2 regions of the Streptomyces sp. NPDC015220 genome follow, and region 1 is predicted to be linked to the other one. Evidence: riboswitches for the same ligand, from Rfam matches in the RefSeq annotation. Region 1 holds a riboswitch; the other holds the start of a gene.
The links. Region 1 has a riboswitch for glycine ahead of gcvT (glycine cleavage system aminomethyltransferase GcvT). Riboswitches for the same ligand answer to the same signal wherever they lie in the genome.

Region 1 (3,399 bases):
CCAGCTCTCCGCAGGTCTCGCCCGCGGTCACCGTGTCGCCGACCGCCGGGAGCTGGGCGAAGACGACGTCACCGAGCGCGTTGGCCGCGAACTCCGTGATGCCGACCGTGGCGACGCCGTCCTCGACGGGCGACAGCCACTCGTGCTCCTTGCTGTAACGCAGCTGCTGGGGATTGTTCATGGCCTGAATTCTCCTGTACGCGAGGGAGTGCTGATGAATGAGGGAGTGCGGAAGACATGCGTGACCAGGGGCGATGTGCCCCAGGTCACGCACGGCCGGTCACGACGACGCCGCTGGTGCCGCCGGAGGACGTCCCGGTGTCACTTCTGCCGCTTGTAGAAGGGCAGTGCCACGACCTCGAACGGTTCGTGGCTGCCCCGGATGTCCACGCCGACACCCGTGGTGCCCGGGGCGGCGTGCGCGGCGTCGACGTAGGCCATGGCGATCGGCCGGCCCAGGGTGGGGGAGGGGGCGCCGGAGGTGACCTCGCCGATCACCTCGCCGCCGGCGACCACCGCGTACCCCGCGCGCGGGACGCGACGGCCCTCGGCGACCAGGCCGACCAGGACCCGAGGGGGGTTCTGCGACGCGCGGGCGGCGGCACGCTCCAGCGCCTCGCGCCCGACGAAGTCGCCCTCCTTCTCGAACTTGACCACCCGGCCGAGCCCCGCGTCGAACGGCGTCAGCGCGGTCGTCAGCTCGTGCCCGTACAGCGGCATGCCGGCCTCCAGCCGCAGCGTGTCACGGCAGGACAGCCCGCAGGGCACCAGCCCGGCGTCCGCTCCGGCGTCGGTCAGCGCCTGCCACAGCTTCTCGGCGTCGGCCGGGGCGACGAACAGCTCGAAGCCGTCCTCGCCGGTGTAGCCGGTGCGCGCGATCAGCGCCGGGACGCCGGCGACCGTGCCGGGCAGGCCCGCGTAGTACTTCAGGCCGTCCAGGTCGGCGTCGGTGAGGGACTTCAGGATGCCGGGGGACTCGGGGCCCTGCACGGCGATCAGGGCGTACTCGTCGCGGTCGTCGCGCACCTCGGCGTCGAAGCCCGCCGCCCGCCCGGTCAGCGCGTCGAGCACCACCTCGGCGTTGGAGGCGTTGGCGACGACCAGGTACTCGGTCTCGGCCAGCCGGTAGACGATCAGGTCGTCCAGGATGCCCCCGTCCTCCCGGCAGATCATGGTGTACCGGGCCCGGCCGACGCCGACCGAGGCGATGTTGCCGACCAGGGCGTGGTTCAGCAGCGCCGCGGCCTGCGGGCCGGTGACCGTGATCTCGCCCATGTGGGAGAGGTCGAACAGACCGGCCCGGGTGCGCACGGCCAGGTGCTCGTCGCGCTCGGAGCCGTAGCGCAGCGGCATGTCCCAGCCGGCGAAGTCGGTCATCGTCGCCCCGAGCGAGCGGTGCAGCGCGTCGAGCGCGGTGTGACGCAGCGGATGGGAGGCGGAACTGCTCATCGGTCGGTCTCCAAGGCGATGGGCCCCCGCTCGAACGCAGCCGGGCGCGGGGGAGGGCGAGGACGGAACTCGTGTCCTCCCCATCTGTCATCGGAACCTGAGAGGTTCGCCATGACCGCCGTCGCACGGACGGATCACGGCTTGCACCTTGGGTGGAGCCACTGCGGCAGCGGCCCGCTTTTCAGATGTGCCTCGCCCGCGCGGTAACGGGGCCTGAGAGATTCAAGGGAGGGACTTGCTCCTTCGGCGTCCGGGCAGACGTACTGCCGGGAACTCTCCCGCGCGGATTCAAGCGGCCGGTATGCAGTTGGCGCGCCCATCATTGCACGGCTCGCCGTGTCCCGGCAGGGCGGATCTGTAACCGGCCTGTGGCAGAACGCGTACGGAAACGGGAGGCGCCCCGCATTACCTTCTCTTTACACTCGAAGGGGAGGTGAACCGTCACCACCCAGGGGAGGACGATGACGGTGAACAGGACCGCACCGGCGTACGCGACGACCCGTGCCCCGGCTCTGCCCGGGCGGCCCGCGGCCCGGGCCCGTGAACACGCGGACCGGCACCACGCGCCCGTCGTCCGCGACCTGCGCGAGCGGGCCGGCCGCGCCCCGCACGCGCTGCTCTTCGGCCCGCACGACCTGGTCGTGGTCACCGGCCTGCCCGGCAGCGGCAAGTCGACCCTGATGCGCCGCACGGTGCGCGGCGTCCGGATCGACTCCCAGGACACCCGCGAGCGCTGGGACGCCCGCCTGGCGCCCCGCCTGCCCTACGCCCTCTACCGGCCCCTGGTCCGCCTCGCCCACTACGCCGCCCTGCGCCGCGCCCTGCGCTCGGGCGAGCCGGTCGTGGTCCACGACTGCGGCACCCAGAGCTGGGTCCGCACCTGGCTGGCCCGTGCCGCCCGCCGGCGTGGCGGCACCCTCCACCTGATCCTGCTCGACGTCACCGCCGGCACCGCGCTCTCCGGTCAGCGCCACCGCGGTCGCGGTGTCTCCCGCTACGCCTTCCTGCGCCATCGCCGCAGCGCCGGCCGCCTGCTGCGCGCCGTGGAGGAGGGCGCCCTGCCCGAGGGCTGCGGCTCGGCGGTCCTGCTGGACCGCGAGGCGGCGGCCGGCCTGCGCCGGATCGCCTTCACCGCCGGCTGACCACCCGTCGGCACCGGACCCCGACCACCGGCGGGGCCGGTGCCCGTACCGGCGGCCCCTGATCACCCGCGCCGGCGGGCCGGAGAAGGCCGCACCCGCCGACCGGAGAAGGCCGCACCGTGGACGGTGGCAACTCCCGCCGGCCGGACGGCGAGGAGCACGCCGTGGAGCCGTCCGCCGGGCCGGACGGGGTTCACCGGCCTGCCCCGGGCCGGCACCCGTTAGCCTTTCGGTCACAGCAGTGGTTCCCAGCAGGCGGTAGGCAGATGGACTTCCCGGCGGACTTCTCCGCGGACATTCCGGGGGACTTCCCGGCACAGGCGCACCCCCAGCCGCACGGCGGCTGGCCCGGCAACGAGCTGGAGGAGGTGCTCTCCGCGTCCCTCGGCGTACCGACGGCCGGCGGCCGGATCGTCGAGGTGCTGGGCCGCAGCTTCCTGTGGGTGCCGCTGCCCAACGGCGGCGGCCCGAACAGCGGTCCGCTGGACTTGCCGACCCTGGAGATCGAGGGACAGGCGTACGTCCCGGTCTTCAGCTCCGAGGAGCAGCTCCGTCAGGTCGCCGGCCCCCACATGCCGTACACCATCGCGCCCGCCGTCGAGTTCGCCCGCGGACTGCCGCCGCAGGTCGGCGTCGTGGTCAACCCGGACGGTGTCGTCGGCATCCCGCTGCCCCCGCAGGCCGTGGCCGAACTGTGCCGGGCGGGCCGCACCGAGCTGGACGGCCCGGCGAGCGGCGGCCGGGTACGGCTCTACGAGCCCGACTGGCAGGACGACCCGGTCGACTTCCTCGCCGCCGCCTGTGCCGA
Region 2 (3,399 bases), on a different contig from region 1:
GCGCTGGCGGCGTTGGTGCCGTGCGCGGAGGACGGGATGAGGCACACGGTGCGCTGCTCGTCGCCGTTGGCGCGGTGGTAGCCGCGCACCGCGAGCAGACCGGCCAGCTCGCCCTGCGAACCGGCGTTCGGCTGGAGCGAGACCTTGTCGTAGCCGGTGACCTCGGCGAGCCGGTCCTCCAGCTCGTGGATGAGCGTGAGGTAGCCCCGCGCCTGCTCGGCGGGGGCGAAGGGGTGCATCTGCCCGAACTCCGGCCAGGTGACCGGCTCCATCTCCGTGGTCGCGTTGAGCTTCATGGTGCAGGAGCCCAGCGGGATCATGCCGCGGTCGAGCGCGTAGTCGCGGTCGGCGAGCCTGCGCAGGTAGCGCAGCATCGCGGTCTCGGAGCGGTGCTGGTGGAAGACGGGGTGGGTGAGGTAGGCGTCGTCGCGCAGCAGGGCCTCGGGCAGCGCCTCCGCGGCGGCGGAGTCCAGCGAGTCGATGTCACCGGTGACGCCGAAGGCGGACCACACGGCGCGCAGCTGTGCCCGTGCGGTGGTCTCGTCGCAGGCGATCGAGACGTGGTCGGCGTCGACGAGGCGCAGGTTGACGCCGGCCTCCCGGGCCGCGGCGACGACCTCGGCGGCCCGCCCCTCGGCCCTGACGGTCAGCGTGTCGAAGTACGCTCCGTGGACGACCTCGACACCGCCCGCCGTCAGCCCCTCGGCGAGGACCGTGGCGTAGCGGTGGGTGCGCCGGGCGATGGCCTTCAGGCCGTCCGGGCCGTGGTAGACGGCGTACATGCCGGCCATGACGGCGAGCAGCACCTGCGCGGTGCAGATATTGCTGGTGGCCTTCTCGCGGCGGATGTGCTGCTCGCGGGTCTGCAGGGCCAGGCGGTAGGCCTTGTTGCCGTCCGCGTCGACGGAGACGCCGACCAGGCGGCCGGGCAGGCTGCGGGCGAACTTCTCGTGCACCGCCATGTAGCCGGCGTGCGGCCCGCCGAAGCCCATCGGCACACCGAAGCGCTGGGTGGTGCCCACGGCGATGTCCGCGCCCAGTTCGCCGGGCGACTTCAGCAGGGTGAGCGCGAGCAGGTCGGCGGCGACGGTGACCAGGGCGCCCAGCTCGTGCGCCTGCTCGATGACGGGCCTCAGGTCGCGCACGGCGCCGGAGGCGCCCGGGTACTGCAGGAGCACACCGTTGATCTCGCGCTCGGCGATGTCGGCCGGGATGCCGTCGCCGAGGTCGGCGACGACGACCTCGACACCGGTCGGCTCGGCGCGGGTCTCGATGACCGCGATGGTCTGCGGCAGCGCGTCCGCGTCGACCAGGAACAGGCCCTTCTTGTTCTTGCCCATGCGCCGCGACAGCGCCATCGCCTCGGCGGCGGCGGTGCCCTCGTCGAGCAGGGAGGCGCCGGAGGTGGGCAGGCCGGTGAGGTCGGCGACCACGGTCTGGAAGTTCAGCAGCGCTTCGAGCCGGCCCTGCGAGATCTCGGGCTGGTACGGCGTGTAGGCCGTGTACCAGGCCGGGTTCTCCATGACGTTGCGCAGGATCACGGGCGGGGTGAACGTCCCGTAGTAGCCGAGCCCGATCATCGACGACAGCACCTGGTTGCGGTCGGCGAGGGCGCGCAGCTCGGCCAGCACCTCGGCCTCGGTGCGGGCGCCGGGGAGGTCGAGCGCGTCGGCGTTCTTGATCACATCCGGCACCGCGGCGGCGGTGAGCTCGTCGAGCGAGCCGTAGCCGACCTGCGCGAGCATCTTGGCCCGGGCCTCGTGGTCGGGGCCGATGTGACGCTGCTCGAAGGGAATGCCCTGTTCGAGTTCGGAGAGCGGGATGCGCTGGGCGGTCATTGCGGAGGCCTCCTGGTCTGACGCGACCTTCGAGGGACACCACGGCACGGGTGCCCCGACGGCCTCCCCCTCTGTCATCTCAACCTGAGAGCTTCACCGGACCCACCCGAGGGCGCCCGGTTTTCACCGTCGGTGAGAGCGGGCGCCGTCGACGCCCGCTCTGCTTTCCAGAGTGACCTCGTCCGTGCGGTACGTGGGCCTGAGAGATTCCGGGGAGGATTTGCTCCTTCGGCGCCTCCGGTGTTGCTGGAGGACTCTCCCGCACGGGGTCAGCAGCCGCGTTCAGCCTACCAGCGGGGCGGAGACCCGGGCCTTCGAGTGGCCGCCACGCCGAATGTGCTCTTTCGTAGTGCTTACGGATGAGTTGCGACCATGTGGAGGGCCTGTGCAGACCGAGATCGATCCACGCAACCTGATCGGCCGCAAGGCGTTCGACCGCAACGGCACCAAGATCGGCACGGTGGACGAGGTCTACCTCGACGACGCGACCGGTGTCGCGGAATGGGCGGCCATACGCACCGGTCTGTTCTCCCGGGACGCCTTCGTGCCCCTGGAGCCCAGCGAACTGGTCGAGGGCGTTCTGCGCGTCCCCTTCGACCGGGCCCTGATCAAGGACGCCCCCGACTTCGGCGTCGGCCGGCACCTCTCCCCCGAACAGGAACTGCAGCTCTACCACCACTACGGTCTCGACCTGGCCCCTCCCCCCGCACTCCCGGACCACGACTTCGGCAAACTGGCGGGCTCGGGAACGGAGGACGCCTGACCACCGCCCCGCACCGCATCGCACCGGCCCGCCCCGGGCACCCTCGCCGACTCATCCACCGCCGCCCGCCGCGCCCCGAGCCCGGCGGTCCCCGTCACATACCGGTCACCCGCCTCGGCACCACCGACTCACCCACAACAGCCGGGGCGGTGACCCGGCCGGCCCGACAGGGCCGCCGAGCGACGCCCCTCACAGCACGGGCTCCGCGCCCGTCGCCGCGGTGGACGTGCCCGCGGCCCCGTCGGGTCTCGGCGACACCAGCGGCAGCGGGTCCGCCGGCTCCAACTCCGGGTCGTCGACCCGGAACGTCCGCACCCGTCCCGGCTCCGAGAGAGGGGTCTCGAAACGCACGGTGACCCGGCCCAGGCCGCTGCCCTGCACCCAGCCGTGCCCGTACTCGGCGTGCCGCACGTCGTGGCCCGCGGGCCAGTGCCGCTCGGCGCCCGCCGGCCGCTCCTCGGCCGGTTCGTCCGCCGGCTGCTCCACCGGCCCCTCCGGCTCCGCTCCGGCGGCCTGTGCGAACAGGTCCTCCTGGGTGTAGTCGGCGAGCCCGGTCACGCCCACGCCGAGCAGCCGGACTCCGCCGGTGGTGTCCACGGAGTCCAGCAGACGGGCCGCCGCCTCCCGCACGACCGCCGGGTCGTCGGTGGGCCCGCGCAGCGTCTCGGACCTCGTCAGGGTGGAGAAGTCGTACCGCCGCACCTTGAGCACGATGGTCCGGCCCGACAGTCCGGAACCGCGCAGCCGCTGCACGCACCGGTCGGCGAGCCGGCGCACCTCCAGGCCCACCCGCAGCCG

Region 2: linked by a shared signal. The riboswitch ahead of gcvP (aminomethyl-transferring glycine dehydrogenase) and the one ahead of gcvT (glycine cleavage system aminomethyltransferase GcvT) in region 1 are both predicted to bind glycine.

Annotation. Positions count from the first base shown of each region.
Region 1 is NZ_JBIBUK010000007.1:263,693-267,091, reverse strand. It holds gene gcvH (glycine cleavage system protein GcvH) at 1-181, opposite strand, end outside; gene gcvT (glycine cleavage system aminomethyltransferase GcvT) at 322-1,449, opposite strand; glycine riboswitch at 1,641-1,740, opposite strand; gene ACF061_RS17960 (AAA family ATPase) at 1,911-2,591, shown strand; gene ACF061_RS17955 (enhanced serine sensitivity protein SseB) at 2,858-3,399, shown strand, end outside.
Region 2 is NZ_JBIBUK010000023.1:120,292-123,690, forward strand. It holds gene gcvP (aminomethyl-transferring glycine dehydrogenase) at 1-1,838, opposite strand, end outside; glycine riboswitch at 2,016-2,110, opposite strand; gene ACF061_RS32130 (PRC-barrel domain-containing protein) at 2,224-2,601, shown strand; gene ACF061_RS32135 (DNA polymerase IV) at 2,791-3,399, opposite strand, start outside.